DNA from 4 places in the Streptomyces sp. NPDC052109 genome. Region 3 is predicted to be linked to each of the others. Evidence: riboswitches for the same ligand, from Rfam matches in the RefSeq annotation. Region 3 holds a riboswitch; each other region holds the start of a gene.
What was found. A riboswitch is a leader RNA that binds a small molecule or an ion and turns the genes downstream of it on or off. The one in region 3 is predicted to bind cobalamin.
Positions count from the first base shown of each region.

Region 1: linked by a shared signal. The riboswitch ahead of AB0L59_RS34710 (hypothetical protein) and the one ahead of AB0L59_RS14780 (HoxN/HupN/NixA family nickel/cobalt transporter) in region 3 are both predicted to bind cobalamin.
Region 2: linked by a shared signal. The riboswitch ahead of AB0L59_RS19760 (ribonucleoside-diphosphate reductase subunit alpha) and the one ahead of AB0L59_RS14780 (HoxN/HupN/NixA family nickel/cobalt transporter) in region 3 are both predicted to bind cobalamin.
Region 4: linked by a shared signal. The riboswitch ahead of AB0L59_RS34690 (CbtB-domain containing protein) and the one ahead of AB0L59_RS14780 (HoxN/HupN/NixA family nickel/cobalt transporter) in region 3 are both predicted to bind cobalamin.

Region 1 is NZ_JBFAWF010000024.1:124,459-131,861, reverse strand. Features, by position in the region: gene AB0L59_RS34740 (NUDIX domain-containing protein) at 1-119, opposite strand, end outside; gene AB0L59_RS34735 (LytTR family DNA-binding domain-containing protein) at 269-1,081, shown strand; gene AB0L59_RS34730 (hypothetical protein) at 1,206-1,577, shown strand; gene AB0L59_RS34725 (cation acetate symporter) at 1,609-3,345, shown strand; gene AB0L59_RS34720 (histidine kinase) at 3,898-5,085, shown strand; gene AB0L59_RS34715 (isoprenylcysteine carboxylmethyltransferase family protein) at 5,238-5,882, shown strand; cobalamin riboswitch at 6,350-6,473, shown strand; gene AB0L59_RS34710 (hypothetical protein) at 6,594-6,938, shown strand; partial or broken gene AB0L59_RS34705 (acyl-CoA dehydrogenase family protein) at 6,962-7,147, shown strand; gene AB0L59_RS34700 (enoyl-CoA hydratase/isomerase family protein) at 7,144-7,403, shown strand, end outside.
Region 2 is NZ_JBFAWF010000009.1:21,753-29,155, reverse strand. Features, by position in the region: gene AB0L59_RS19780 (GntR family transcriptional regulator) at 1-471, shown strand, start outside; gene AB0L59_RS19775 (DUF3311 domain-containing protein) at 606-869, shown strand; gene mctP (monocarboxylate uptake permease MctP) at 866-2,494, shown strand; gene AB0L59_RS19765 (GNAT family N-acetyltransferase) at 2,568-3,074, shown strand; cobalamin riboswitch at 3,097-3,252, shown strand; gene AB0L59_RS19760 (ribonucleoside-diphosphate reductase subunit alpha) at 3,378-5,747, shown strand; gene AB0L59_RS19755 (ribonucleotide-diphosphate reductase subunit beta) at 5,747-6,760, shown strand; gene AB0L59_RS19750 (hypothetical protein) at 6,768-6,956, opposite strand; gene AB0L59_RS19745 (hypothetical protein) at 7,249-7,403, opposite strand, start outside.
Region 3 is NZ_JBFAWF010000006.1:12,512-19,914, reverse strand. Features, by position in the region: gene AB0L59_RS14820 (pentapeptide repeat-containing protein) at 1-139, shown strand, start outside; gene AB0L59_RS14815 (copper chaperone PCu(A)C) at 413-895, opposite strand; gene AB0L59_RS14810 (heavy metal translocating P-type ATPase) at 931-3,204, opposite strand; gene AB0L59_RS14805 (hypothetical protein) at 3,204-3,452, opposite strand; gene AB0L59_RS14800 (YcnI family protein) at 3,643-4,383, opposite strand; gene AB0L59_RS14795 (hypothetical protein) at 4,424-4,789, opposite strand; partial or broken gene AB0L59_RS14790 (PepSY domain-containing protein) at 4,913-5,089, shown strand; gene AB0L59_RS14785 (metalloregulator ArsR/SmtB family transcription factor) at 5,295-5,654, opposite strand; cobalamin riboswitch at 5,735-5,926, shown strand; gene AB0L59_RS14780 (HoxN/HupN/NixA family nickel/cobalt transporter) at 5,953-7,062, shown strand.
Region 4 is NZ_JBFAWF010000024.1:116,906-124,308, reverse strand. Features, by position in the region: gene AB0L59_RS34700 (enoyl-CoA hydratase/isomerase family protein) at 1-667, shown strand, start outside; gene AB0L59_RS34695 (hypothetical protein) at 664-846, shown strand; cobalamin riboswitch at 920-1,059, shown strand; gene AB0L59_RS34690 (CbtB-domain containing protein) at 1,095-1,316, shown strand; gene AB0L59_RS34685 (CbtA family protein) at 1,338-2,090, shown strand; gene AB0L59_RS34680 (histidine phosphatase family protein) at 2,355-2,945, opposite strand; gene AB0L59_RS34675 (SpoIIE family protein phosphatase) at 3,075-5,411, opposite strand; gene AB0L59_RS34670 (ABC transporter permease) at 5,877-6,917, opposite strand; gene AB0L59_RS34665 (aliphatic sulfonate ABC transporter substrate-binding protein) at 7,365-7,403, opposite strand, start outside.

The DNA.
Region 1 (7,403 bases), on a different contig from region 3:
CCGCCCGTGGGCGCCGGGACATGCTCCGCCAGTAGCCGGCGCTCGGTGTCGCCCAGCTCACGGAACCGCCCGCCGCCGGCGTAGTGTGCGTCCCACTCGTCGGGCTTCACGTATGCCACCGGGCCTCCTCGGGCTGGCCGTCTGCGCGGACTCCGGAATCCTCGCCCGGTGACGGCCGTCGTACACCGGCGTGTGCCATCTCGACGCCCGCGGCGGGGGAGGCCACCCTGCACAGGTGAGTGGTTGAAGAGGAAAGGAGCCGGCGGAGATGAGCGCGAGCGAGGTGCCCCTGCGGGTGCTGGCGGTCGACGACGAGGAGCCCGCGCTCGAGGAGCTGCTGTATCTGCTGGGGCAGGATCCGCGGGTCGGCACCGTGACGCCCGCGGCGGGGCCCACCGAGGCGCTGCGCAGGCTCGGCCGCGCCGTGGAGGCCGGGCCGGACGGCGAGCAGGCCGTCGACGTCGTCTTCCTCGACATCAACATGCCGGGGCTCGACGGCCTCGAACTGGCCCGGCTGCTGGGTGGGTTCGCCGCCCCACCGCTGATCGTCTTCGTCACCGCCCACGACGACTTCGCGGTCCGCGCCTTCGATCTCAAGGCCGTCGACTATCTGCTCAAGCCCCTCCGCAAGGAGCGCTTCGCCGAAGCGGTCCGCCGGGTCGCCGAACTGGTCCGGGCCGGACAAGGACCCCGGCCGGCCGCGGCCGCCGCGCCCACGCCCGAACCGGCGCCCGCCGCGGGCGATCACATCCCCGTGGAACTGGGCGGGGTGACCCGGTTCGTGCCCGTCGCCGACATCACCTACGTCGAGGCCCACGGCGACTACGTACGGCTGCACACCCGGCACGGCAGCCACCTGGTGCGCGTCGCGCTGTCCACCCTGGAGGAGCAGTGGCGCGCACGCGGATTCGTGCGCATCCACCGCAGCCGGCTCGTCGCGCTCGGCCGTATCGAGGAACTCCGCCTGGACGGCGGCAACGTGACCGTACGGATCGGCGACCGCGTCCTCGCCGTGAGCCGGCGCAACGCCCGGGAACTGCGCGACCTGCTCGCCGCACACGCGGCGGGCAGGGCCCGCTGAGCGGCCGCAGCGGACCGTGGGTGACGGACCTGTGGTGATTCTCGTCCACCGGCTGTCTCCGCGTCGGCCCGCTGCGTACACTCGCCGCAGCACAAGGTGATCACCGCTGCGTCGGGAGTGCGTCATGGGTGCGGAGTCCGTCCCTCGCAGAGAGGTGGTCACCGGACGGCCGCTCCCCTTCGCAGGCCCGGCCGCGCCGCGTCCCGTGCCCGCTCCGCATCCTGGGTCGGAGGAACGCGTACGGCAGTTGATGCGGCGTCAGCTGCGCACCGGATTGCTCGCCGCGAGCCTCCTCGTGGCCCTGCTCGGCCTGCTCCCCGTGCTCCTGCGCGCCCTCCCGCCCGCCGGCGCGGCGCCCCGCGTCCCGCCGGCCGTCTGGCTCGTCCTGGGCGTGGCGCCCTACCCCGCCCTGCTGGCCCTCGGCGCCTGGTACGTCCGCCGCGCAGAGCGCAACGAGAACGACTCGGCCGGCGGCGCTCCGCCGGAACGCCCCTGAGCATGCGCCGACCACCCGCCGGGGCCCTCCGGTGAACCAGACGTACGGCGTCGTGGGCGTGACGGCCGCGATCCTCGCCACGCTCCTCGTCGGCGCGCTCGGCCTGCGCGTCTCCCGCACCACGTCCGACTTCTACGTAGCCTCCCGCTCCGTGGCCCCCCGCCTCAACGCCTGTGCGGTCAGCGGCGAGTATCTGTCCGCCGCCTCCTTCCTCGGCGTCGCCGGGCTCGTCCTCGCCCAGGGCGTCGACATGCTCTGGTTCCCGATCGGCTACACCGCCGGTTTCCTGGTGCTGCTGGCCTTCGTCGCCGCCCCGCTGCGCCGCTCCGGCGCCTACACCCTGCCCGACTTCGCCGAGGCCCGGCTGGAGTCCCGGGCGGTGCGCCGGATCGCCGGGGTGCTGGTCGTCGGCATCGGCTGGCTCTACCTGCTGCCCCAGCTGCGCGGCGCCGGCCTCACCCTCCGGCTGCTCACCGGCGCCCCCGGCTGGCTCGGCGGGCTGGTCGTCGCCGCGGTGGTGACCGGGGCGGTCGCGGCCGGCGGGATGCGCAGCATCACCTTCGTCCAGGCCTTCCAGTACTGGCTGAAACTCACCGCCCTGCTGGTGCCGGTGGTGTTCCTGCTGCTCGCCTGGCGCGCCGACCACGCGCCGGCCCCCGCCTGGGACGCCCGGCCCGTCTTCCACCGCTCCACCGAGGTGCGCGTCGACAGCGCGCTCACCCTCACCGTGCACGAGCCGGTCCGGGTGACCGCCTCCGGAACCGTCGACGGCCGCGCGGTGCACGGGGTTTCGCTGCGGCTCGGCGAGGGCCGGCACCGGATCGGCGCGGACACCGCCCTGCGCTTCCCGGCCGGGTCCCGCGTCCCCCTGCCGGACCGCGCCCCCGACCGCACCGCGCCCTCCAGCTGGGCCAAGCCCCTCTCCTCGGACCGCGAACAGCACAGCCTGTACTCCACCTACGGGCTGATCCTCGCCACCTTCCTCGGCACCATGGGCCTGCCGCATGTCGTCGTCCGCTTCTACACCAACCCCGACGGCCGTGCCGCCCGCCGCACCACCGTGAGCGTGCTCGGTCTGCTCGGCGCGTTCTACCTGCTCATGCCCTTGTACGGCATCCTCGGCCGGCTGTACGCGCCCGACCTGCTGCTCACCGGCGACACCGACGCCGCGGTGCTCGTCCTGCCGCAGCGGCTGATCGGCGGGACGGCCGGGGACCTGCTCGGCGCCCTCGTCGCGGGCGGCGCCTGTGCGGCCTTCCTCTCCACGGCGTCCGGACTCACCATGTCCGTCGCGGGCGTCCTCGCCCAGGACGTCCTGCCGACGCTGGGCGTGCGCCACTTCCGGCTCGCCACGCTGCCCGCGATCGCGGTGCCCACGGCGGCCGGCGCGGTGGTCGGCGACCTGCCGGTGGCCGACGCGGTGGGACTCGCCTTCGCCGTCTCAGCGTCCTCGTTCTGTCCGCTGCTCGTCCTCGGCATCTGGTGGCGCGGCCTGACCCCGCCGGGCGCGATCGCCGGGCTCCTCCTCGGCGGCGGCTCGGCGCTCACCGCGGTGACCACCACCATCGCCGGCGGCGCCCGTTCGGGCTGGCTGCACACTCTGCTGGCGTGGCCCGCGGTGTGGTCCGTCCCCGTGGGCTTCGCGGCGATGGTCCTGATCTCCCTGGCCACCCGCGGCCGTGTCCCACCGGGCACCGCCGCCACCATGGCCCGCCTGCACCTGCCCGAACCGCCCCCCGACCCCCGCCCCGGACCGGCCACGACCTGACCGAGGAGCCGCCGTGCCCACGACCGCCACCCACCCGACCCTCCCAGCCCACCTCGCCCACCCCGACCCCGGGGCCCCCGCACCCGCCGACCGGCCGGACCGGGGATCGCGTGAGGACCGACCGAGCGCAGAACGCGCGGAGTCGGCCACTGCCGCGTGCGGACGAACGGGAGTGGGCCTCGGCCGTCCGTCCGGCCGGTGGCGTGCGGGCGGCGGCCGCCCGGGGCGACGGGGCGGGGGCGGCGCCGGGTCGGCTGCTGCGGTGCGCGGCGGGACGCGGGCGGGCGTCGGCCGGTGGTGGGGGCGACGCGGTCGTGGGACGCGCGGGGGCCCTTCGAGCGCGGGGAGCGCCGGACCGGCCGCTGACGTGGGCCGCGAGATGGCGGCGTGCGCCGGTCCTCGTGCCGCGGTGACGGCGGGGCGGGGAGTGCGCGGCCGCGACTCCGACCGGGACGGCGCCCCGCCGGCCCGACGGAAGGGCGTGCGTTCCGGGTGGGCCGGGCGCGCGGGTGGCGCCTCCGGCCGCGTCGTCGGCCCGGACCCGCGGCGCCCATGACCGTACTCGGTACCGCGGCCCTCGCCCTGGTCGGGCTCGCGCTGTTCGCGCTCGGTGCCGCCCTGGGGCATGGTGCGGCGCGGCGACAGCAGGAGCACTCGGCCGGCGGTGACGGAGCGCGGGCGCTCGCCCAGGCCCTGCACACCGCCGCGCTCGCCGCGGCACCCCTGCGCGCCGGACTCTCCCCGGACACGGCCCGCAAGACCGCCCGCAGACTGCGGCCGCTGCTCGGCACCCCCGCACTGGCGGTCACCGACGGCGCCGCCGTGCTCGCGTGGGACGGCACCGCCGAACACCACCGGGCGGAGCTGACGGCACAGCTCGCCCCTGTGCCCCGCACCCGGACCTTCCCGCTGTCCTGCGACGACGCCGACTGCCCCGTCCGCTGGGCCGCACTGGTCCCGCTCACGGCGGACGGCACGCTTCACGGCACCCTCGCGGTATGCGCCGGCGCCGAATCCACCGCTCTGCTCCGGGCCACCGAGGAGGCGGCCGGCCGGCTCTCCGTGGAACTCGAACTCGCCGACCTCGACCGGGCGCGCACCAGCGCCCACGCGGCCGAGGTCCGGGCCCTGCGGGCCCAGATCTCCCCGCACTTCATCTACAACTCCCTGGCCGGCATCGCCTCGTTCGTCCGCACCGATCCCGAGCGCGCCCGCGAACTCCTCCAGGAGTTCGCCGACTTCACGCGCTACTCGTTCCGCCGCGGCGGCGATTTCACCACCCTCGCGGAGGAGTTGCGCTCCATCGAGCAGTACCTGGAACTCGCCCGCGCCCGCTTCGGCCGGCGCCTCGGCGTCACCCTGCGCATCGCCCCCGAGGTGCTCCCGGTGACGCTGCCCTTCCTCTGTCTGCAGCCCCTCGTCGAGAACGCCCTCAAACACGGTCTGGAGGAGTCCGCGGAGCACATGAGCGTCACGATCACCGCCGAGGACGAGGGAACCGAGGCCCGGGTCGTCGTCGAGGACGACGGCATCGGCATGGAACCGGAACGCCTGCGCGCGATCCTGCGCGGCACGGCCGGCCCCGCCACCGGCATCGGCCTGAGCAACGTCGACCGCCGGCTGCGTCAGGTCTACGGCGACGACCACGGCCTGGTCATCGAGACGGGTGTCGGGGCGGGCACGAAGATCACACTCCGCGTCCCGAAGTTCCGCCCGGGCATCCAGGCCCCGCCACCGTGACGCCGGCCCCGTACCGGACGAGAGTCAGGGGCGCGCCGCCGGCTGCCGCGCGAAGCGGTGGGTTCCCCGTCCGAGGACGGAGGCAGGTGGAGGGCTCTCCATCGACCCGTGGGTGGTGGTGATCCTCTGCGTGCGCGGAGCACCCTTGAGGCATGGGCACCCTTCACTCGGCACTCGTCCTGATCACCGGCGTCTGCGTGGTGGTCTTTCTCGTCGCCTGGATCGCGGGCGCCGTGTATTTCGGCGTGAAGAGCGGGAGAGGCGTGCGCGGCTGGGCGCGCGGTCTGCGGCGCACACTGCCGCGCCGGCTGCTGCTGATCGCGGGCGTCTATGTGTTCTCCGCCGCACTCGGGCACTCCCGGGGCTTCTGGCGTCACCTGCGGTACTGGCAGCCCGAACTGGCGGTCCTCGGCGTCCTGCTCGCCGTCGCCTCCACCGCTCTGCTGCTGTGGGCCCGCTGGGTTCTGGGCACGATGTGGGCCAGCGTCCCGATGGTCCAGGAACACCATGAGCTGCGCACGGACGGCCCCTACCGGCTGGTCCGCCACCCCATATACACCGGACTGCTCGGCTTGATCGTCGGTGCGATGCCGGCCTTCGGCTTCGGTGTCTGGACGGCCGTGCCGGTGGTCGCCGTGCCCTGGCTGCTGCGCAGGGTCCGGATCGAGGACGCCCTCATGGCCGGGCAGTTCGGCGCCTCCTACGACGCCTACCGCGCCGATGTCCCGGCGCTCGTCCCCCGCATACGCCCCGCCGCCCGTCCCGGCTTGCGCCATGCGGGGAGCCGGCAGCGGTGACCTGGCCGCGGCTCGCGTCCGCCGTGGTGCGGGCGTCGGGAGGTGGCTCGTCACCTGGCGGGGCGTCCCTGGCTGACCGGGGGGGCGATCTGCCGTACCTGCGGCCGCGGGGTGACACCCCGTGGGCGACGGCCCGTTCGCTGAGGCAGACGTGCCGGTGCGGGACGTCACAGGGAAAGCGGACGAAGGCGCGGGCCGCGAGGTCCACCGGTTCGTGAACGGCCCGGTGCACAACGTACAGTGATGTGCCGAGGGGGTGCGGTGTGACGGGCTCCGGCCGGGTGCCGGTGCGCTCCGGGCGCGGCACCAGGGTTCGGAGCAGGGCAGACCGCGGAGCCCCTCGAGCAGGTCGCCCGAACGCCGATCGCCGGCGCACTCGAGCCCATGCCGGGGCGGGCGGCGACCGCACCCGTGAGACCCTCCAGCCGAGATGGCATGATGATCGGCGACATGGGCGACGGCGATCCGAGGAAGCCGGTGTGAATCCGGCGCGGTCCCGCCACTGTGACCGGCGAGCGACTTCCGGCAGGCCACCTTCCCCGACCGGGGTGAGAGGGCGGGACGGGCGACGATCCGGGAGCCAGGAGACTCACGCGGTCGCCACCTCGACGGACACCGGGGCGGATCTCCCCGGGAGGGGAGTGACGGGGCGTGCCCGAGAGGAGGCGACCGCGTGAGGCGGCGGGCGAGGCGGGGGCGGGGAGCGGTGCGGTGCCCTGCCGGGTCGTCGTGTGCCGGGACTGCTGCTGCGGCAGTCCCAAGGTGACCGGGGTCGATCACGCGGCGCAGACGGCGCGCCTGCGGGCGGAAGTACCGGTGCGCATCTCCGACTGCCTCGACGTGTGCGATCAGGCCAACGTCATCGTCGTACAGCCGTCCGCGGCGGGCCGGGCCGCCGGTGCGCGGCCGGTCTGGCTCGGGCTCGTCAACGATCCGGACGCGACCGAGGACATCGTCACCTGGGTGCGCTCCGGCGGCCCCGGCGTGGCTCCGCTGCCGGACATCCTCGGCCTGTACGCCTTCACTCCGCCACGGCGCCGGGCGGATTCCCTCTGACCCCGCTCGTCGCCGGGGGCCGCGCGAAGCGGGCCGCCCACCGCACCGGATACTCGGTGCACGACCGCGCGCTGCCCTCGCACGGCGGCCCCGGCGAGCACGCCGTCGAGAAGATCGTCCCAGACCCGTGTGTCGAACAGACCCTGGAAGGAACCGACGAGATCATGCGCGTCATCGTGGCCCGCGGCCTGACGGAGGCGTCCGGATGACCGGCACCGACGAACCCGTCCTCTTCCACACCGCCGGCCGGGCCGCCCACATCACCCTCAACCGGCCGCGGGCCCTCAACGCCCTCACGCATGCCATGGTGCGCAGCATCGACGAGGCGCTCACCGCGTGGGAGCACGACCCGGCCGTGGAGACCGTGGTCATCACCGGCGCGGGGGAGCGCGGCCTGTGCGCCGGCGGCGACATCCGCGCCGTCCACGACGACGCCCGCGACGGCGACGGCACCGCCTCGGCCGC
Region 2 (7,403 bases), on a different contig from region 3:
ACCGAGGACATGCGCGCCCAGGGCCTGGAGCCGACCTCGCAGCTGCTGGACGTCGGCTACATCACCGCCGACGACCGGCTCGCCGGGCTCCTCGACATCGCCGCCGGCGGACGCGTACTGCGCATCGAGCGGCTGCGCATGGCCAACGGCGAGCCGATGGCCATCGAGACCACCCACCTGAGCGCCAAGCGCTTCCCGGCCCTGCGCCGCTCCCTGGTGAAGTACACGTCCCTCTACACGGCCCTCGCCGAGGTCTACGACGTCCACCTCGCCGAGGCCGAGGAGACCATCGAGACCTCCCTGGCCACCCCGCGCGAGGCGGGCCTGCTCGGCACCGACGTGGGCCTGCCCATGCTGATGCTCTCCCGCCACTCCCTGGACCGGGAGGGCAAACCGGTGGAATGGGTGCGCTCGGTGTACCGGGGCGATCGCTACAAGTTCGTGGCGCGGCTCAAGCGCCCGGCGGAGTGAGGCGCGCAGGACCCGTGGACGTTCGCTGAATCGATATACCGATATACGGACGAGGTCTTCCGCTGCCGCGACACCGTCACCTAGATTGCCTGCGCATTACACAGGTGATCAGTGAGGGGACGGAGAGCCGTGGCATGTCCGATACGCCTGAAGTGAGACCACCGGTCGTCACACCGGTCCGCGTGATCATCGCCGTCTGTCTCATCGCACCCTTCGTGGCGATGCTCTGGGTCGGCTCCTACGCGAAGACGGATCCCGCCTTCATCGGGATCCCGTTCTTCTACTGGTACCAGATGCTCTGGGTGCTGATCTCCACGGCGCTCACCATGACCGCGTACCAGCTGTGGCAGCGCGACCAGCGCGCCCGTACCGCTCGGAAGGGCGGTGAGGCGAAGTGAAGGGCGGCGTCAACGGCGTCGCGCTCGGCGTCTTCATCTTCTTCTTCCTGGCCGTCACGGTCATGGGCTTCCTCGCCGCACGCTGGCGCAGGGCCGAGAACGAGCACTCCCTGGACGAATGGGGCCTGGGCGGACGGTCGTTCGGCACCTGGATCACCTGGTTCCTGCTCGGCGGCGACCTGTACACGGCGTACACCTTCGTCGCCGTACCGGCGGCGATCTACGCGGCGGGCGCGTCCGGCTTCTTCGCGGTGCCGTACACGATCCTGGTGTACCCGCTGATCTTCACGTTCCTGCCGCGCCTGTGGTCGGTGTCCCACAAGCACGGCTACGTGACGACCTCGGACTTCGTGCGCGGCCGCTTCGGCTCCAAGGGCCTGTCGCTCGCGGTGGCGCTGACGGGCATCCTGGCGACGATGCCCTACATCGCGCTCCAGCTCGTCGGCATCCAGGCGGTGCTGGACGTGATGGGCGTGGGCGGCGGCGACAACACGAACTGGTTCGTGAAGGACCTGCCGCTGCTGATCGCCTTCGGCGTGCTGGCGGCGTACACCTACTCCTCCGGCCTGCGCGCCCCCGCCCTGATCGCGTTCGTCAAGGACGCGCTGATCTACATCGTCATCGCGGTGGCGATCATCTACATCCCGATCAAGCTGGGCGGCTTCGACGACATCTTCGCCAAGGCGGGCCACGCGTTCAGCCAGGTCAACCCGGCGACGGGCAAGCCGCGCGGCGCGCTCGCCCCGCCGGAGGCGGGCCAGTGGACGTACGCCACGCTCGCGCTGGGATCGGCGCTCGCGCTGTTCATGTACCCGCACTCGATCACCGCGACCCTGTCCTCCAAGAGCCGTGAGGTGATCCGCCGCAACACCACGATCCTGCCGCTGTACTCCCTGATGCTGGGCTTGCTGGCGCTGCTGGGCTTCATGGCGATCGCGGCCGGCGTCAAGGTCACCAACGGCCAGCTGGCCATCCCCCAGCTGTTCGAGGACATGTTCCCGGACTGGTTCGCGGGCGTGGCCTTCGCGGCGATCGGCATCGGTGCGCTGGTCCCGGCGGCGATCATGTCCATCGCGGCGGCGAACCTCTTCACCCGCAACATCTACAAGGACTTCATCAAGCCGGACGCCACGCCGAAGCAGGAGGCGCAGGTCTCCAAGTTCGTGTCGCTGCTGGTGAAGGTGGGCGCGCTGGTCTTCGTCCTCACCATGGACAAGACGGTCGCCATCAACTTCCAACTGCTCGGCGGCATCTGGATCCTGCAGACCTTCCCGGCCCTGGTCGGCGGTCTGTTCACCCGCTGGTTCCACCGCTGGGCCCTGCTCGCCGGCTGGGCGGTCGGCATGGTGTACGGCACGGTCGCCGCGTACGGCGTCGCCTCCCCGACCCAGAAGCACTTCGGCGGCTCGGCGAAGGAGATCCCCGGCATCGGCGAGATCGGCTACATCGGCCTCACGGCGTTCGTGCTGAACGTCGCGGTCACCGTGGTCCTCACCTTCGTCCTCAAGGCCGTGAAGGCCCCCGAGGGCCTCGACGAGACCAGGCCGGAGGACTACACGGCGGACGCGGGAGACCCGGGAGTCCAGGTGGAGCTGCCGCCGGCGACGGCGGGAAGCGTCCATTAGTCCCGATCAGCGCGACAGCGGGCCGCCGGAAAGCGCATGCGACGGCGGCCCGCTGTCGTACACACTCGCCCGCATGGACATCCGGATCCGGACAGCGGAACCCAGCGAGTACGCCGCGCTCGGCGAACTCACCGCCCGTGCCTACCTGGACGACGGTCTCCTCGACTACGGCGAGAGCGACCCGTATCTGCCCGTGCTCAAGGACGTCGCCGCGCGCGCGGCCGCAGCCGAGGTCCTCGTCGCCGTTGCGGGCGACCGGGTCGTCGGCGGCGTCACCTTCGTCCCGTCCGGCGGCCCCGTCGCCGACATCGCCCGCCCCGGCGAGGCCGAGATCCGGGCGCTCGCCGTCGTACCCGACGCACGCGGCCGGGGCGCCGGCGAAGCCCTGGTCCGCACCTGCCTCGAACGCGCCCGCTCCACCGAGGGCTGCACGGCCGTGGTGCTGTCGAGCCAGCGCAGCATGCACGCCGCCCACCGGCTCTACGAACGCCTGGGTTTCGTTCGCACGCCCGAGCGGGACTGGAATCCCGTGCCGCATCTGGACGACATCACTCTGCTCACCTACCAGTTGACGCTCTGAGACCGACGCGACACAACATCTGGGGGTGACGCGACAGCCCGGCACTAGATGTATGCTCATCCTCGCTGTCGCCGCAGGGGAATCCGGTGCGAATCCGGAACTGTCCCGCAACGGTGTACTTGTGTGCCTTCGCACGCCTGTGTCAGTCCGAGGACCTGCCGGCAGCGTGCGCCCGGCCGTCCGGCCAGGGTGCCTTCCGACGTCCGGGCCTCGTGGAATGGGCCGGTGGACGCGACGCCGTGTGCGCTCGTGGCTGCCCCTGCCCTCCGCAAGGCCCCCGTGCCGAGCGAGGGAGAGCCCCACGTGACCATCGCGCCAGCAGACCCGGCTTCAGCCAGCGGCCTGGAGACCGACGGTCCCGGAGCCGCGCTGCTGCGGACCCTGACCGAGCTGACCGCCGACCTCCCCGACGCCGACCCCGGCCGGGTCGCCGCCGCCGCGCTGCGCGGCCGGTCCGCCCGGGCCGACGAGGCGGAGTTGCGCGAGCTGGCCACGGAGGCCGCCGCCGGACTCATCTCCGACGATCCCGCCTACTCCCGGCTCGCCGCCCGGCTGCTGACCGTCTCCATCCGCGCCGAGGCCGCCTCGCAGGGCGTGACGTCCTTCACCGAGTCCGTGGCCGTGGGGCACCGCGAGGGGCTCATCGCCGACCGGACCGCCGAGTTCGCGCGGCTGCACGCCGAACGGCTCGACGCGCTGATCGACCGCCAGGCCGACGACCGCTTCGGCTACTTCGGCCTGCGCACCCTGCACAGCCGCTACCTGCTGCGACACCCGATCACCCGCAAGGTCATCGAGACGCCCCAGCACTTCATGCTGCGGGTCGCGAGCGGTCTCGCCGAGGACGACACCATCCGCTCCGTGGACGAAGTCGCCGCGCTCTACGGCCTCATGAGCCGGCTCGACTACCTCCCGTCCTCCCCCACCCTCTTCAACTCCGGCACGCGGCACCCGCAGATGTCGTCCTGCTACCTCCTGGACTCCCCGCTGGACGAGCTGGACTCCATCTACGAGCGCTACCACCAGGTGGCCCGGCTCTCCAAGCACGCCGGTGGCATCGGTCTGTCGTACTCCCGCATCCGCAGCCGCGGTTCGCTGATCCGTGGCACCAACGGGCACTCCAACGGCATCGTGCCGTTCCTGAAGACCCTGGACGCCTCGGTGGCCGCCGTGAACCAGGGCGGCCGGCGCAAGGGCGCCGCGGCGGTGTACCTGGAGACCTGGCACTCCGACATCGAGGAGTTCCTGGAGCTGCGGGACAACACCGGTGAGGACGCCCGCCGTACGCACAACCTGAACCTCGCGCACTGGGTCCCGGACGAGTTCATGCGCCGGGTCAACGCCGACGAGCAGTGGTCGCTGTTCTCCCCGTCGGACGTGCCGGAGCTGGTGGACCTGTGGGGCGAGGAGTTCGACGCCGCCTACCGCAAGGCCGAGGCGGCGGGCCTGGCGAAGAAGACCATCCCGGCCCGTGAGCTGTACGGCCGGATGATGCGCACCCTCGCACAGACCGGCAACGGCTGGATGACCTTCAAGGACGCCGCCAACCGCACCGCCAACCAGACGGCCCTGCCCGGTCACGTGGTCCACTCCTCCAACCTCTGCACGGAGATCCTGGAGGTCACGGACGACGGGGAGACCGCGGTCTGCAACCTGGGGTCCGTGAACCTCGGCGCGTTCGCCGACACGGCGACCGGCGACATCGACTGGGAGCGGCTGGACGAGACGGTCCGCACGGCCGTCACCTTCCTCGACCGCGTGGTCGACATCAACTTCTACCCGACCGAGCAGGCAGGACGGTCGAACGCCAAGTGGCGGCCGGTCGGCCTGGGCGCGATGGGGCTGCAGGACGTCTTCTTCAAGCTGCGCCTGCCCTTCGACTCGCCGGAGGCCAAGGCCCTGTCCACGCGGATCGCCGAGCGGATCATGCTCGCCGCGTACGAGGCCTCCGCCGACCTCGCGGAGCGCAGCGGCCCGCTGCCGGCCTGGGAGAGGACCCGTACGGCCCGGGGCGTGCTGCACCCCGACCACTACGACGTCGAGCTGACCTGGCCGGAGCGCTGGGCCGCCCTGCGGACACGGATCGCGTCCGTCGGCATGCGCAACTCGCTGCTGCTCGCCATCGCCCCGACGGCCACCATCGCCTCCATCGCGGGCGTGTACGAGTGCATCGAGCCGCAGGTGTCGAACCTGTTCAAGCGCGAGACGCTGTCCGGCGAGTTCCTCCAGGTCAACTCCTACCTGGTGCAGGACCTGAAGAACCTCGGCGTGTGGGACGCGCGCACCCGGGAGGCGCTGCGCGAGTCCAACGGCTCGGTGCAGGACTTCGCCTGGATCCCGGCCGACGTACGGGCGCTGTACCGCACGGCGTGGGAGATCCCGCAGCGCGGCCTGATCGACATGGCGGCGGCCCGGACCCCGTACCTGGACCAGGCCCAGTCCCTCAACCTCTTCATGGAGACGCCGACCATCGGCAAGCTCTCCTCGATGTACGCGTACGCCTGGAAGTCGGGCCTGAAGACGACGTACTACCTGCGCTCGCGCCCGGCGACCCGGATCGCCCGCGCGGCCCGGGCGCAGACCCCGGCCGCCATCCCCGTCCAGCAGGTCGCCGACCCCGACGCCGTGGCCTGCTCCCTGGAAAACCCCGAGTCCTGCGAGGCCTGCCAGTGATGTCCACCCGTAACACCAACCTTCTCGACCCGGGCTTCGAGCTGACCCTGCGCCCCATGCGCTACCCCGACTTCTACGAGCGCTACCGGGACGCCATCAAGAACACGTGGACCGTGGAGGAGGTCGACCTCCACTCGGACGTCGCCGACCTCGCGAAGCTGACGCCGGAGGAGCAGCACCTCATCGGCCGGCTGGTCGCCTTCTTCGCGACCGGTGACTCGATCGTCGCGAACAACCTGGTGCTGACGCTGTACAAGCACATCAACTCCCCGGAGGCGCGCCTGTACCTGTCGCGCCAGCTCTTCGAGGAGGCCGTGCACGTCCAGTTCTACCTGACGCTGCTGGACACCTATCTGCCCGACCCGGACGACCGGGCGGCGGCCTTCGCGGCCGTCGAGAACATCCCGTCCATCCGCGAGAAGGCGCAGTTCTGCTTCACGTGGATGGACTCGGTGGAGAAGCTGGAGCGGCTGGAGACGAAGGCCGACCGCCGGCGCTTCCTGCTCAACCTGGTCTGCTTCGCGGCGTGCATCGAGGGCCTGTTCTTCTACGGCGCGTTCGCGTACGTCTACTGGTTCCGCAGCCGGGGCCTGCTGCACGGTCTCGCCACCGGCACCAACTGGGTGTTCCGCGACGAGACCATGCACATGTCCTTCGCCTTCGACGTGGTCGACACGGTCCGCAAGGAGGAGCCGGACCTGTTCGACGACGATCTCCGGCAGCAGGTCACCGACATGCTCCAGGAGGCCGTGGAGGCCGAGCTGCAGTTCGCCCGCGACCTGTGCGGCGACGGCCTGCCGGGCATGAACACCGAGTCGATGCGGCAGTACCTGGAGTGCGTCGCCGACCAGCGCCTGACCCGCCTCGGTTTCGCCCCGGTGTACGGCTCGGAGAACCCGTTCTCCTTCATGGAGCTGCAGGGTGTTCAGGAGCTGACGAACTTCTTCGAGCGTCGCCCGTCGGCGTACCAGGTCGCGGTGGAGGGCACCGTCGACCTGGACGAGGACTTCTGACCGGCCGTTACCTCAGTTTCACCGCGTCCCCGGCCGACACGATCCGCGCGGTCGTCGTCGTGCCGGGGAAGTACCAGCGCCAGCTGCCCGCCGAGGTGGCGGTGACCTTGGTGCCGAGCTTCCCGGCGTCGCCCGTCCGCACCGTCCTGACCGCGCGGTAGTGGGCGGCGCCGTCCGCCCTGAACTGGAGCGTCACGTCCTGCCCGGTGAACCCGTGGTACTTCAGGCCCTCCCACGACGCACGTGGTGCCGGTCCAGTCGCCGAAGCCCGAGCCGTCGGCCTTGTCGAAGACGCTTGACGTGCGTCGGTCCCCTCACGCCCGAGTTGTCCCGGACGGTGATGGCGATCGGGTAGGTGACGCGCCGGGTGGTGCCGATCGTGACGTCCTTCCCACCGTTGACGACGGCACCCGTGACCCGGATGTCGCCCCTCCCCTCGGCGTGCGCACCGGTCGCCGTGAGCAGCGTCAGGGCTGCCGCCCCTTCCCTCAGGCGGGGTGCGCCGCCCCGTGTCGGCTGCGGGTGCATCCCTGCTCCGGCGCGCCCTCGTCTTCGCCGCGCTCCGCCTGCCTGAGCTGCCGGTCGACGCGCCACTCCCGCACGGCGCCGACCGCGGACGGGAGGATCATGAGGACGAGGATCC
Region 3 (7,403 bases):
CGTTCACACAGCCGGCGTCGTGGTCATCGCGGACCCTGGCGTCGAACCGGACAATCTGCTTCCGGCTGCCGCGCTCACGAGGCGAGTCCCGCTGCTGCAATCGGAGCCGATGCGAGGTCCGTCGGCGTCGGCGAACTGAACAATCGGGCAGCGCAGTCGAGGGGCCGTCCGCCCCAGCGGATGCCCTTCTCGCCGCGGACGCGGACGCGTTCCTCGCGCTGGGCTGCGAGTACGTCGGGGTGGGCGGCGAGTGCCTCGGGGTGGCGGGCGTTGGCGTTGCGCCGGCGCAGACCTCGACCCCTCCAACGGTCGGAACGAACCTCACCACCCATCCAGCTTCCAACCGCTACCCCGGCGAACCCATGCGGTCACAGCACCTGGGCGAGGGCTCCTCCGACCTCGGGGCGGGCGATCACCGACCGCCGTTGCTCGGGCGGACCACGACCGCGATCGCCTCGACCGGCGCGCTGCGCTCGAAGTGCAGCGTGAACGGCACGAGGTCACCCGCGCGCCAGCCGGCCCCGGCCCGCAGCGTCACGTCCACACCGCGCGGCGACATGGACAGCACGCCGCCCGCGGGTACGCCGGCCGAGGTCATGTCCGCCTTGTAGGCGGCCCGGTCGCCCAGCATGCGGTGCCCACTGAGGGTGATCCGGCCGTGCGTGGCGGGGGACGTCACGTTCTCCAGCCGGTCGTCCGCGCCACCGACGTTGGCGACGTCGAAGAGCGCCGCGGTGTCCGTGCTGTCGCCGTACGGCTGGAGGACCCGTCCGTTCGAGACGGTGATCCGGGCCGGGCTGCCCGCCTTCCCGGCCCCGGCCCAGGTCGTCAGCCCGCCCAGGGCGAGGCTGCACGCGGCCACGGGCGCGAGCGCGGCGAGGAGGGTGTCGGTCATTCGGCGGCGAGTGGGTCGCCAGAGGTTGTGCTCGGTCATCGGGTACGCCTCCGGGCGGGAGCGGGCGCGGGCTGCCAGGCGCGCAGCCGCAGGCTGTTGCCCACGACGAGAAGGGAACTCACCGACATCGCCGCCGCGGCGAGCACCGGATTGAGTAGGCCCACCATGGCCAGTGGCACGGTCACGACGTTGTAGCCGAAGGCCCAGACGAGGTTGGCCCGGATCGTGCCGAGCGTGCGCCGGGCGAGCCGGACCGCGTCCGCCAACGCCTCGATGTCCCCGCGTACCAACGTCACGTCGGCGGCCCCGATGGCCACGTCCGTGCCGCTGCCCATGGCGATGCCCAGGTCGGCGCCGGCCAGGGCCGCGGCGTCGTTCACTCCGTCGCCGATGACCGCGACGCGGTGGCCCTGCTCCTGCAGGCCCCGTACGAGGCCGGCCTTGGCCTCGGGAGTGCAGCGGGCGTGCACCTCGTCGATGCCCAGTGCCGCGGCCACGGCCTGCGCGGGTGCCTCACGGTCACCGGTGGCGAGCACCGGCCGCACCCCGAGGCGCCGCAGCCGGTCCACGGCCCGGTAACCGCCGGGCCGTACGACGTCCCCGACCTCGATCAGGGCCTCGGCCACACCGTCCACCCGCACCACGACGGGCGTGTGGGCGGCAGCCTCGGCCACCGGCAGCGCGTCTGCCAGTGCGGTGGGCAACTCGCCCTCCAGGGCGAGGACTTCCACCAGCCGGCCCTCGACCAGGCCCCGCACGCCCCGCCCCGGCACGGCGGCGAACTCACTCACGTCCGGCAGCGGCCCCTCGGGGAGTTCCCGCCGGGCGTAGGAAGCGATCGCCCGGCCCAGGGGGTGCTCCGAGCCGTGCTCGACGGCACCGGCCAGTCGCAGCAGTGCCTCCTTGCCCAGTCCGTCGGGTACGACCGTGACCCGGGCGACGGTCATGTGACCGGAGGTGAGCGTGCCGGTCTTGTCCAGGACGACCGCATCGATGTGCTGGAGCCCCTCCAGAGCCTGGGGTCCGCTGACCAGGACGCCCAGTTGGGCACCGCGGCCGGTCGCGGCCATCAGCGCGGTCGGCGTGGCCAGGCCGAGCGCGCACGGGCAGGCCACGACGAGGACGGCCACGCACGCGGTGACGGCGGCCTGCGGGTCGGCCCCGGCACCGAGCCAGAATCCGAGGCAGGTGACGGCCAGCGTCAGCACGACGGGGACGAAGACGCCTGCCACCGTGTCGGCCAGCCGCTGCGCCCGCGCCTTACCGGCCTGTGCCTCGGTCACCAGCCGGGTGATCCGGGCGAGCTGGGTGTCGGCACCGACGGCCGTGGCTTCCACCAACAGCAGCCCGCCGGCGTTGACAGCGCCGCCGACCGCCGCCGAACCCGGCCCGACCTCGACCGGCTCGCTCTCCCCGGTGACCAGGGACAGATCCACTGCAGAACTGCCCTCCACCACCTGCCCGTCGGTGGCCACCCGCTCCCCCGGCCGCACGACGAAGACCTGCCCCGCCCTCAACCACTCGATGGGAAGAAGCCGTTCGTCGTTGCCATCGCGGATCGTCACCTCTTTGGCGGCGAGTTGGGCCAGTGACCTGAGCGCGGCCCCGGTCCCGCGCCGGGCCCGCGCCTCCAGGAACCGGCCCGCCAGGACGAACAGCGGTACGCCGACGGCCGCTTCGAGATAGAGGTGCGCCGCGCCGTCGGAAGCCGAGGGCACCAAAGTGAAGGGCATCCGCATGCCGGGCTCTCCGGCACCGCTGAGGAAGAGCGCGTAGGCGGACCAGGAGAAGGACGCCACCACACCGAGCGACACCAGGGTGTCCATGGTTGCCGCCGCATGCCGAAGGCCACGCGCGGCACGCACATGGAAGGGCAACGCGCCCCAGACGGCGACCGGGGCGGCCAGCGCGAAGCACAGCCACTGCCAGTCACGGAACTGCAGCGCGGGAACCATCGACAGCACGAGCACGGGCACCGCGAGCAGCGCGGTGATCAGCAGCCGACCCCGCTCCTGGCGAGTTTCCCCGGACTCGCCCGCGTCCTTGCCCTCGCGTGTCTCGGGCTGCTTGGGCGGTTCCGGCAGGGCAGCCGTGTAGCCGGCCTTCTCGACGGCGGCGGCGAGTTCCTCGGGGCTGATCCGCGGCGGGTGGCTCACACGCGCCCGTCCGGTGGCCGGATTGACGGTCGCCGTGACCCCGTCCAGCTTGCCGAGCTTCTTCTCGACGCGCCTCACACAGGCCGCGCAGGTCATGCCACCAATGGTCAGGTCGGTCGTCACCAGGTCGACGGTGACCGGCTCCCCGCCCATCAGTGGTCACCCCCGTTCATGTCCCCCATGTCGTCCGTGCCGCCGCCCCCGCCGGGACCGCCGACACCCCGGCTCGTGCCGGTGCCGTGCATGCCGGGTGCGACGGGCCCTGCGGCGGCACCGACGGCGTACGACACCGCGAACATCACCGCCAGCAGGAGAAGGAACCCGCACAGGGCGGGCGGAAGCACCAGCTTCCGCGACACCGCACCCGCGCCGGAGGAAGAGGATTGCCGGGACTCGTCCATCAACCGCGTCTCCAGATCACGTCGTACGGCGTCGGTCGGATCGCGCCGTACTGCATCAGGAGTCGGGGCCGCCGAGGGTCGAGTTCCGAAGCGACGTTGTGGTCCGCGTCACGGCAGAGACGACTGGGCCGGGGGTTCACGGCGGCGGACCGCTGCCCTGCCGACGACCACCGTCGGCAGGGCGGGTGCGCTACTCCGCCCGGGATCCGGCGGAACGGCCGCGCACGACGGCAAAGCCCGCCGCGGCCAGGCCCAGTACGCCGACGACCAGCCCGGCGACGCCGAGACCGCGGGCGGTCGAGTCGCCGGCCGAGGCGGTCGCCTTCGCGCTCTCGGAGCTCTTCGAACCCGCCGCCGAGGCGGTCGCAGTGCCGGCGCCGTCCTCCGCGCCCTTGGCGGTGAGCTTGAGCACGGGCGCGGGGTTCTCCGGCTCCTGGCCGCCCTGCGCCTCCTCGATCCAGCGGACGATCTTGCCGTCGGAGTACGTCTGCAGGGTCTTGAAGGTCAGCTGGTCGCTGTCGTCGGGCAGTTGGCCGAAAGCGACGTCGAAGTCCTCGTACTGGCCCGGCGCGATCTTCCCGCCGGTGAAGGTGATCTCGGAGGCGGCGTCGGTGATGGTGCTGTCGTCGGTCTTGACGGGCGTCTTGAGCTTGGTGTCGGTGACCCGGGCGGTCCAGCCGTCCTGCGGGTGGACCAGGACGCCGAGGACGGGGTGATCGGTGGGCAGGAAGACCTGGACCTTGGTGGTGGACGCGCCGTCCTGCTCGTCGGGGACACGGAAGGTCAGCACGCCGTCGGTGGCGCCCTTGGCGTAGCTGTCGGGGTGGACGGTGACGTGCGCCGAGGCCACGCCCGCGGCAGCGAGAAGTCCGGCGGCGGTGAGGGTGGTGACGGCGCAGGCGCGGCGCAGGGTGGTGCGGGTCCTGGACATGAGGTGAGGGATCTCCGTGCGGAAGAAGGGATGTCGGGGGTCAGGGCGCGTACGACATCCCCATCGGCGGCCCCCGTCGGTGAACGGCGTACCTCAGCCGTACCTGCCTGGGCGCCCACGGCTCACCGGCAGCCCGACGCGCAAGCCCTGGCCCGGCCGGCGCGGGCCACGCCCCGTCGGCCACGTGCCACCAGGCGGCAAGTCCCGGCACGAACGCGACCGCCCACCGCAGCAGCGACCACAGTGCCGCCTCGCCGCGCCGCAGCCACCAGGTCAGCAGCAGGGCCGCCCCGACGTGGGCGGCGGTGGCGTGCGGTGTCGGTGCGTGCGGCGCTTGGACCATCCGCATGCCGTGCATGACCATCGCGGTGTGGTGGGGCTCGGCGACGTGGAAGGCAAGGTGCAACCCGCCCTGGGCGGCCGGAGTCCCCGTGCCGATGGCGACCAGCGACCGCTCGCGGCCACCCAGCCGAACCGTTCCGCTCAGCCGACAGCTGACGTGACACCCATACGCCGCAGGAGCAGGCCCATGTCCGCCGAACCGCCCACCACCGCCCCACCACACACGGCCGGCGATGCCGGCGCGCCGAAAAAGGGCCCTGCTTCCGCGGCGGCGCCCTCGGCCCTGCGCACGCTGGTGCTGCGCCTGCACTTCTACGCGGGCGTGTTCGTCGCGCCGTTCCTGCTCGTCGCGGCGGTCACCGGCTGGTGCCCTGCATCACGGTGGTCGCCGTCGTCGGCTACTACGTCCCGCTGCTCGGGATCCCGCTCGCCGGCTTCCTCGCGGTGGACAGTCCGCGGCTGGGTCGCACGCCGTCGTACGGGGCACGCACACGCCTGAACCGAGCGGCCGCGCCGACGCGGGAGCGTTGCGCGACGCTCGCCGCGATCGCGTGCGGCCGCGGATCTCGTCATGCGTCTCGGGACAGGCAGTGTTCGAGCAGCGCGGCCATCGGGCCCTCGACGACCCGGTAGCGCACGATTCGGCCGTCCTTCTCGCCGTGGACGACACCCGCTGTCCGGAGCAGCCGCAGGGCCTGGGACACGGCGGTGTCCCTCATGCCGGTGGCGACGGCGAGGTCGGAGACAGCGATGGGGCCAGCCTCGTGAAGGGCGAGCAGCAGGGACAGGCGCCCGGGATCCGAGAGCAGGGAGAAGCGGTCGGCCCAGGCGCGTACCCGCTCGGGTTCGCCGACGGCGGCGATGGCGTCGCAGACGCGATGGCCGTCGATGGTGCGCTGCCCGGCGCGTTCCGCGGGGACGAGATGCATGGGCCCATCATCGCAGTCCGCGAAATCCCGCCTCAATACCTGCTCGGTTATGCAGCCTTGCAGCCTCAACCTCCGGCCTTCTAGGGTGAGCGGGCCGTGGTGTTCGGGAAGACCGGTGAAAGTCCCTCAGGGGGCTCAGTCCGGAGCGGCCCTCGCCACTGTGATCGGGGAGTTCCCGCCCCATGCATTGCCACTGGCCTCGCGGCCGGGAAGGCAGGGGCGGGCGCGTTGACCCGTCAGCCAGGAGACCGGCCACGGCAGCACGAAGCTGATCCACGAGGTGCTGGAGCGTGACCGTATGACCATGCCCGAAGGCGTGCCCGAAACCGCCGCCTCCCCTTCCTTCCGCTGGCGGCGCGAGGACACGGTCCGAACCGCGGGCCTCCTGGCCGTGATCGTCGCCTTGCACGTGGTCGCCTTCGGGATCCTCTTCCTGCTCGTGGTCCCGCGCCACTACGAGGTCGGCGCCAAGGCGTTCGGCGTCGGCCTGGGTATCACCGCCTACACCCTCGGCATGCGGCACGCCTTCGACGCCGACCACATCGCCGCGATCGACAACACCACCCGCAAGCTGATGGCCGACGGCAAGCGGCCGGTGTCGGTGGGCTTCTGGTTCGCGCTCGGCCACTCCAGCGTGGTGGTCGTCATGGCGGCGCTGGTCGCCGGCGGCGCAAAGCTCGCCGGCGCCCTGATGAACGACGGTTCCCGCACCCACCAGGTACTCGGCACCGTCGGCACCACGGTCTCCGGCGGCTTCCTGTACCTGATCGCCGCGCTCAACCTGGTGGCCCTGTTCGGCATCACGCGTGTCTTCAGGGCCTTGCGCGCCGGACGCTACGACGAAGCGGAACTGGAGGCCCATCTCGACTCGCGCGGCTTCATGAACCGCATCCTGGGCCGGCTCACCAAGTCCATCCACCGGCCTGGCCAGATGTTCCCCCTGGGCTTCCTGTTCGGCATCGGCTTCGACACCACGACCGAGGTCCTGCTCCTCGCCCTGGCCGGCAACGGCGCCGCCGCAGGTCTCCCCTGGTACGCGATCACGTGCCTGCCGCTGCTCTTCGCCGCCGGCATGAGCCTGTTCGACACCCTCGACGGCACGTTCATGAACTTCGCCTACCAGTGGGCGTTCTCGAACCCCGTACGCAAGGTGTTCTACAACCTCACGATCACCGGCCTGTCCATCGCGGTGGCCTTCTTCGTCGGCACGATCGAGCTGGTCGGCGTTCTGCACGACAAGCTCGGCCTGAGCGATGACGTCACCGGCTGGATCGCCGGACTGAACCTGGACAACGTCGGCTACGTCATCGTCGGCCTGTTCGTGGTCGTCTGGGCCGTGGCCATCGCCTACTGGCGCCTGGCCAGGATAGAGGAACGCTGGGGGTCCCACACCGCCGACGCCGGCTGACGACGCCGGTCTCGCCGCAGCCCGACTCATTCCACAGGTGGCGCAGGAGTTTGCGTGGCCACGGAGCGAGCACTACCGCGCACACGCCGGCGCCACCGGCGGTTCACTCTCTCACCGCGGCAGCCCCACAACACCTGCATTGACATGGCCTTGACCGGCGGAAGACGGCGGCCGCATGGTGAAACCACCCGGCCCTCAGCTGCCCTGACATGCCGTCCGTCAAGGCTGCTTTTCGTCATGTGGCCCTTCCGAACCGCCCGAAACCGCACGGAGGCTTGATGCACCGACGCGAAATACCCTCCGGATCCCCGGTGATCCACCACCGCCGACCGAGACGCCGG
Region 4 (7,403 bases), on a different contig from region 3:
GATGCCCGAGACCGGGATCGGTTTCGTGCCGGACGTGGGCGGCACCTATCTGCTCGGCCGCGCCCCGGGTGAGCTGGGCACCCACCTCGCCCTGACGGGTTCGCAGATCGGCGCAGGCGACGCCCTGTTGTGCGGTCTGGCCGACCACTGCGTGCCGTCCGCGGACCTCGGCTCCTTCGTCGACGACCTGGCCGAGCTGCCCGTGCGGGACGCCCTCGCGCGACACGTACAGCCGCCGTTCCCAGGGGAGTTGGCCGCTTGGCGGGAGTGGATCGACGCCTGTTACGCCGCCGGCACGGTGGAGGAGATCGTCCACCGGCTGTTCGCGCACGGCGGCCCCGACGCCAAGGAGACGGCGGAGACCCTGCTCGCCAAGTCGCCCACCGCGCTGAAGGTCACGCTGGCCGCGGTCCGCCGCGCCCGGCGCCTCGGACCGCTGGAACGGGTCCTCGACCAGGAGTACCGCGCCTCCTGCGCCGCCCTGAGCTCACCCGACCTGATGGAGGGCATCCGCGCCCAGATCATCGACAAGGACCGGAGACCGCGCTGGTCCCCGGCGACCCTCGCCGAGGTCACCGACGCGGACGTGGCGCGCTTCTTCGCCCCGCTCGGCGACCGTGAACTGGGGCTCGCCGGGCCCGGCACCACCCGGGAGGCGGCCTGGTGAGCAGGACCGCCGGCGGGACGGCGGGGGGAGCGCAGGGGCGATCCTCGGGGACCACGTTCCCGGAAGGCGGCGCCCGACGCGAACTGCTCCTGTTCGACGCGGTGTTCGCCATCACCGGCCGACCGGAGGGCGTGAGTGCCTTCGCCGACGGGCGACTGCCGGAACACCGCCACCGCTGACACACGGGCCCCGTAGCGTCCCGCCTGGTCAGAGAAGAAGATCACCCGGGCGAAGGCCGTCTTGGCCATGCCCGTGTCGCGCGGTAGGGTCGGTCCGATATCGACGACGGCGAGACGGAAGCCGGTGGGAATCCGGCACGGTCGCGCCACTGTATGCGGAACCCCCCAAGGGGCCCGTGAGTCAGACCCGTGGCCGTCGTCCTGTGCACCACCGAGATGGGACGCGAACTCCCAGAGGAGGTCCTGCCATGGCGCAGACCGTCGCCCAGCCGACAGCCACCACTCCCGCCCTCCCCGCCAAGCTGCCGCTGAAGGCGATTGCGCCCTGGGCGGTCTTCTTCGGCATCCTGATGCTGGTCCTGCTCTACTTCGTCGGCGCCGAGCAGGGCGCCACCTCCGTGTTCAACGGCACGGACGTCCACGAGTGGGTGCACGACGCCCGCCACCTGCTCGGCTTCCCCTGCCACTGACGCGAGGGACGCCGCGCACCCATGAACTCCGCAACCGTACGGAACCTTCTCGTACGGGGCATGCTCGCCGGCCTCGCGGCAGGCGTGCTCGCCCTGATCGTGGCGTACGTCCTCGGTGAGCCGAGCGTCGACAAGGCGATCGCCTTCGAGGACGCCCACTCCCACGAGCACGAGATGGAGGTCGTCTCCCGCTCCCTGCAGTCCACCGCCGGCCTCGCCACCGGCGTCCTCGTCTACGGGGTCGCCTTCGGCGGCATCGCCGCGCTCGCCTTCTGCTTCGCCCTCGGCCGTGTGGGCCGCTTCAGCCCGCGCGCCACGGCGCTGCTGCTGTCGGGCTGCGCCCTGGTCGCCGTGTACGTCGTGCCGTTCCTGAAGTACCCGGCCAATCCGCCGTCGGTCGGCGAGCCCGACACCATCGGCAAGCGGACCACCCTGTACTTCCTGATGATGCTGCTCAGCGTCCTCCTCGCGGTCGCCGCCACCATCCTGGGCAAGCGCCTGGCGCCCAGCCTGGGCACCTGGTGGGCGACAGTCGTCGCGGTGGCCGCGTTCGTCGTCGTGATCGGCCTGGCCTACGAGTTCCTGCCCGCCGTCAACGAGGTGCCGAAGGACTTCCCGGCCACCCTGCTGTGGCGGTTCCGGCTCTCGGCACTGGCGATCCAGTCCGTCCTGTGGGGCGGATTCGGCCTCGCCTTCGGCGAGTTGGCGGACAGACTGCTCAACCCGAAGCCGACGACGGCCACGAGCGGGCGAGCCGTTCCGGCCGCGCGCTGACTCCCGTCCGGACCGTCCGGAGACCAGAGGGCCCTGCGGAACCACCGGGGCCCTCTGGAGTTCTCCGGGCACATCACCTCCGCTGACCGCGAGCCGGACGCTCTCTCCCGACGGCTGCGGCAACCGGCCGCCGCCTCAGGGGGACGCCCGCCAAGGGCACTTCCACGGATCGTCGTCGCACCTGCCCCGCCGCGACAGCCGCCGAGGGCGGCGCCGCCGGGTCACCGGGACCCGGCGGCCCGGACCGCAGGCGGCCGTCGGCGCCTACTCGGCCTCCGGCGCGGCCGGCGGACGCCCGAGGCGCAGGTTCCAGCGCCCGGCCCGGCCGCTGAGTTCGGTCATGGACAGCGGTGGCACATCCAGACGCCAGAAGACCGTGGCGGGCAGGCCCAGGGCGTCGACGACCGCCGCCCGCACCACCTCCGGCTCGACCACGGCGAGCGTACGGCCCTCCAGAGCCTGGGTGTCCACCAGCCACCGCCCGACCCGTGCGCACAGGTCCCGCACGGACTCGCCCCCGTGCGGCGCGCAGTCGGGGTCGGTCAGCCAGCGGCCCACCGCCTCCGGCTCGGCCGCCCCCACCTCGTCGAGGGTGCGCCCTCGCCACCGCCCCACATCCAGACCCGCCAGCTCCGGTACCGCGAGTGCCGCCACCCCGTCGAGGCCCAGCGCCGCGGCCGTCTCCCGACAGCGCAGGCCGGGTGACGTCCGAGCACGCGCCGCGGGGGGCAGCCCCCCGGCCGCCGCCCGGGCCCGTGCCGCACCGCCGTCGTCGATCGAGCCGCCGTCGTCGAACCGGGCCTGCCGCAACGACGCGCTCGTGGCGGCGGAGACGAGCAGGACTCGGCTGGTCACGGGGTGACTCCTGGTGCTGTCGTGGGTGCCGTCAACGGGTCGTCGTCCCCCGTCGCGCGTCTCCCCGGCCGGAGCCGCTCACCCGCGTGCGAACCTAGCAGGCCCCCGCGGGGCCGGCGTCCGTCGGTCCTACCGACCCTGGGCCGCAAGGGCCTGCTCGGTCCAGACCGTCTTCCCGTCGCCGGTGTAGCGGATGCCCCAGTTCTCCGCGAGCTGGGCGCAGATGAACAGGCCACGGCCGCCTTCGTCGACCGACCGCGCGTGGCGCAGCCGCGGGGCGGAGGTGCCGCAGTCGTGGACCTCGCAGGTGAGGCTGCGGTCGTTGATGAGGCGCAGTCGTACGGGCGGCGCGCCGTACCGCAGGGCGTTGGTGACCAGCTCGCTGACGATTTCCTGCGTGGCGTAGGAGGTTTCGTCGTCCACGCCCCAGGCGGCGAGTTGACGCCGGGTGCGGCGCCGTGCGACGGCGGGGGCGGTGGGCTCCTGGTTCAGCGGCCAGGTGGTGACGCGCTCGGTGGGGAAGGGGCGCGTGCGGGCGAGAAGGAGGATGGCGTCGCCGGACAGGGCGTCGGCGCTCAGCCGGTACAGGACGTCGTCGCACAGGTCCTGCAGGGGCCGGCCGACGTCGGCGAGCATGCGCCGGAGGGGCTGCGGGTCGCCGGTGGCGTCCTCGGGCCGCACGGCGGACAGGAGCGAGGTCGTGTAGAGGGCGAGGACGTCTCCGTCGGCCAGGGTGACGGCGGTGGTCGCGTACGGGGGGCCTCCTCCTCCGCCGAGGGCGCCACCGGCGGCCAGCTCGACCACGCGGGGGCGGGAACCGGGGGCGGCGACGATGGGCGGCGGATGTCCGGCGGAGGCGATGGTGCAGGTATGGGTGAACGGGTCGTAGACCGCACACAGGCACGTCGCGCTGAGGGGCTGCCTGCGCAGGGGATCGCCCAGCGGCAGCGCCCTCCGCTCCCGCGCGAGCCGTGCCATGGCGTCGTCGAGCCGGGCCAGGAGTTCGTCGGGTTCCAGGTCCAGTGCGGCGAGCGTGTTCATGGCGGTCCGCAGCTGACCCATAGTGACGGCGGTGTGGATGCCGTGGCCTGCGACCTCCCCGACCACGAGGGCCGTTCGGGCGCCGGGCAGGGCGCAGGAGTTGGACCAGCCGCCCGCCCCCCGGTCGTCGGCCACGTACAGGCCGGCGGTCTCGACCGCGGTCTGCGACGGGGGAGCCGGGGGCAGCAGATGGCGCTGCAGCGCCGCCGCGATGGTGTGCTCGCGGGTGTAGCGGCGGGCGTTGTCGATGCTCAGGGCGGTGTGCGTGGCCAGTTCCAGGGTGAGGGAGACGTCCTCGTCGCCGAAACCGTCGGACCGCTCGGTGCGGTAGAGGCTCAGCAGCCCGAGCACCTTTCCGCGGAGCGTCAGCGGTGCGACGAGCAGGGCACGGGCACCGGACGCGCGCATCGCCTCGGCACGCACCGGATCGGCCGCCAGCCAGGGTGTGTCCGGGCGCAGGACGGTCGCGCGGGGCTTGAGGTCGGCCAGCGCCTGCGCGTACGGGGTCGCGAACGGCAGCGCGCGGACGTCCCCGACCGGATGCGCCCGGGTCTGATGATCACCCCCACTGTGCCCGAAGGCGGCCCGGCGCAGCGGCACATCCCGTCCCAGAGGACTCAGCGGCGGTTCCTCGCCCCGCACCACGGGTTCCACCACTTCCACCACGGCGATGTCGGCGAACTCGGGGACCAGCGCGTCCGCCAGCTCCTGGCAGGTGGTCACGACGTCCAGGGTCTGTCCCACCCGGTCCCGGACGGACTGCAGGGCCCGGGTGGCGCGGCGCGCCTTCTCCCGGCACGTCACGTCGTGCGCCACGACCACCGCCCCCGGCGCGTCCCGCAGGGGAAGCACCGAGACGGCGACGTGCGTGTGCCGGGGATCGTTCCTCAGGTCCGTGCGGATGACACGGTCCGGTTCCGGCGCGCCGCCCGCCATGGCCCGGCGCAGGACGTGCTCCAGCTCACCGGGGGCGGAATGAGGCCACGCCTGGGTGAGGGGCTGTCCCTGGAGCCGCCGGGCGCTCGCCCCGGACAGTGCCTGCGCGGCCGCGTTGGCCGACACGACCCGCAGTTCCTCGTCCACCACGAACACGGCGTTCGATGTGTGGGCGGACACTGCCTCCAGCACGGCGGTCTCGAGACCGGGCACCGTCCCGCTCGCGGGCGGCAGGAAGATCCCCCACGCCACCGAACCGTCCTCACCCGGCATCGCCCGCACGCGCAGGTCACCGTGGGCAGCTCCCTGTGCGCCATCAGGCAGGTCACCCTGCCTGCGGCCCGGCGCGGGAAGGGGGCTGACCAGGTCGGTCGCCGGACGCCCGATCACCTCGGCCGCCGGCCGTCCCAGCAGCTCCTCCGCCCGGCGGCTCCACCGCACCACGACGCCCGCACCGTCCACGATCATCAGCGGCGTCTCACCGGCCACGGCGACCACCTCCACCTCCCAGCTTGCCCGGTGGTGAGGGGCTCCGCCGCTGGGCAACCCCGCGAGGCGCTGGGCAAGGGGGTGTACGACTGCTCCAGCGGACGGCACCGGGTCCGCGCCGCCTGGTGCGGGCGGCCGGGATTCCCGGGCGGATACGCGCTGCGCACCGCGGTTTCGGCGGGGCGCGCGGTCACCGCGCGACCAGTGCGAGGGACAGCAGATCGGTTCCGGCGTGGCCGGAGGGGGGGCTGCCACGCGGTCTCCCGCGTGCCGGGCGTTCGTATCGGGACCGTGCCCCGGGACCGAAGCCACGCGCGGCGAAGCCCTCGGCACCGGCGCCCCCCCCACCGGCGCTGTGGAGAGGGGACCGCGGCACCAGGACCCACGTGGCGCTCGGCTCGGGCGCCGCCGGGCCCGGCTCCGGGTCCGCCGGCTCCTGTCCGACGCGCCACCCGTCCCGACCGCTCACCCCCCGCCGGGCGTGGCGGCCTGGGCGGTCGCCCGGCTGGCGGGGTGGCGCGCACGCCACACGACGAAGACCGACGTGGCGATCAGGCACCACGCGACGAGCACCACATAGGGCTCGACGTGCTGGTTGTCCGGGAAATAGATGGCGTTGCGCTGGGCGTTCACCGACGCGCCCGGCGGCAGGAACCGCCCCAGGAAGCCCAGGACGGGAGGAAGCAGCGGCCAGGCGACCGCGCCCCCGGACGAGGGGTTGCCGAGGATGACCAGCAGCAGCCAGGTCGGCAGCAGCGCCCAGCGATTCAGGAAGGTGTGGAAGGCGGTGAAGATCATCCCCGCCGTGAACATGGTGAGCGCGCAGATGCCCCACGACTGGGCGAACGGCAGCCGCACCACGCCGAGCACCCAGTCGGCCATGACGCAGATCCACAGGCTGCCCAGCACGGAGTAGGCGGCGGTGGTGGCGACCCGTTCGGCGGGGCGCAGCCCCTGGGCGTGCACCCCCAGCTGGATGGCACCGACGAAACCGAGGATGTTCGATCCCAGGACGATGTAGAAGACCGCGAGCCCCTGAGGGTCGGTGGCCGGCAGCGGCTTGATGTCCCTGACCTGCACGGGGACGGGGAGCGTCCGGCCCACCACCGGGGCGCCCTGGCCGAGGACCCGGGCGACCGACGCACCCGCCGCGCTCGCCACATCGACCTCCACCCCGGCCGGCCGGCGCTGCAGGATCGCGAACTCCCGCTGCGCGTCGACCGCGGCGAGCGCATGGCCGTAGTCGGGGTACGGATGGAGGACCAGCGACGTACGGAGCGTGGTCTCCAGCGCATCGGTGAACCGGTCGCCCTTCACCGACTTTCCCGTCACCGCCACGGGGATGCGATGCGGTACGGGATCGGCCATGGCCCAGCAGTAGGCGCCGACGAAGAGCCCGGCCAGGGTCGCGACGATGAGCGAGATCACCACCGCCGGCACGAAGCGCGACGAAGGCAGCCGCCACCGTCCGCCCTGCCGCACCGCTGCGGATCGCCGTTCGCCCATGGCCGTGATCGTAGGTGCGGCGCTGGGTGACACCCGGCTCCCGCACCGGGCGCGTCACCGGCGAGCCGGAACACCGGGAGGGAGGAGGAGCGCCGGACCGCTGCCGGTGTCCCGGTGGCCGTCGTCGGCCAGGAGGGCGTGGAGGGGCGGCGTGGCCTGCGCCGGCGCAACCGCCAGGGAGTCAACGGCCCGCTGCACGCGCCCCGTTCGGCGCCGGCGTCCCTCAGCTGCAGTCGGCTGCGCGGCCGCCCGGCGAGATGCAGCCGCGCCGGAACGGCGGGGGCTCGCTGGCCTTCGGCAGGGCGATCGCACCGGCGGATCGACGGTCCGGCCCGGAGGCCCCCAGGAGGGTGACGCACCGTCCGCCGGGCGTGGCGGTCCCGCCGGCCTTGGCGGACGGGATGACCACGGCCGTCACCTCCTGGGAACTCGTCGGCCGGGCTGTCGCTACCGGGCGCCGAGACCGGCGTCCGTGACCTGGCCCTT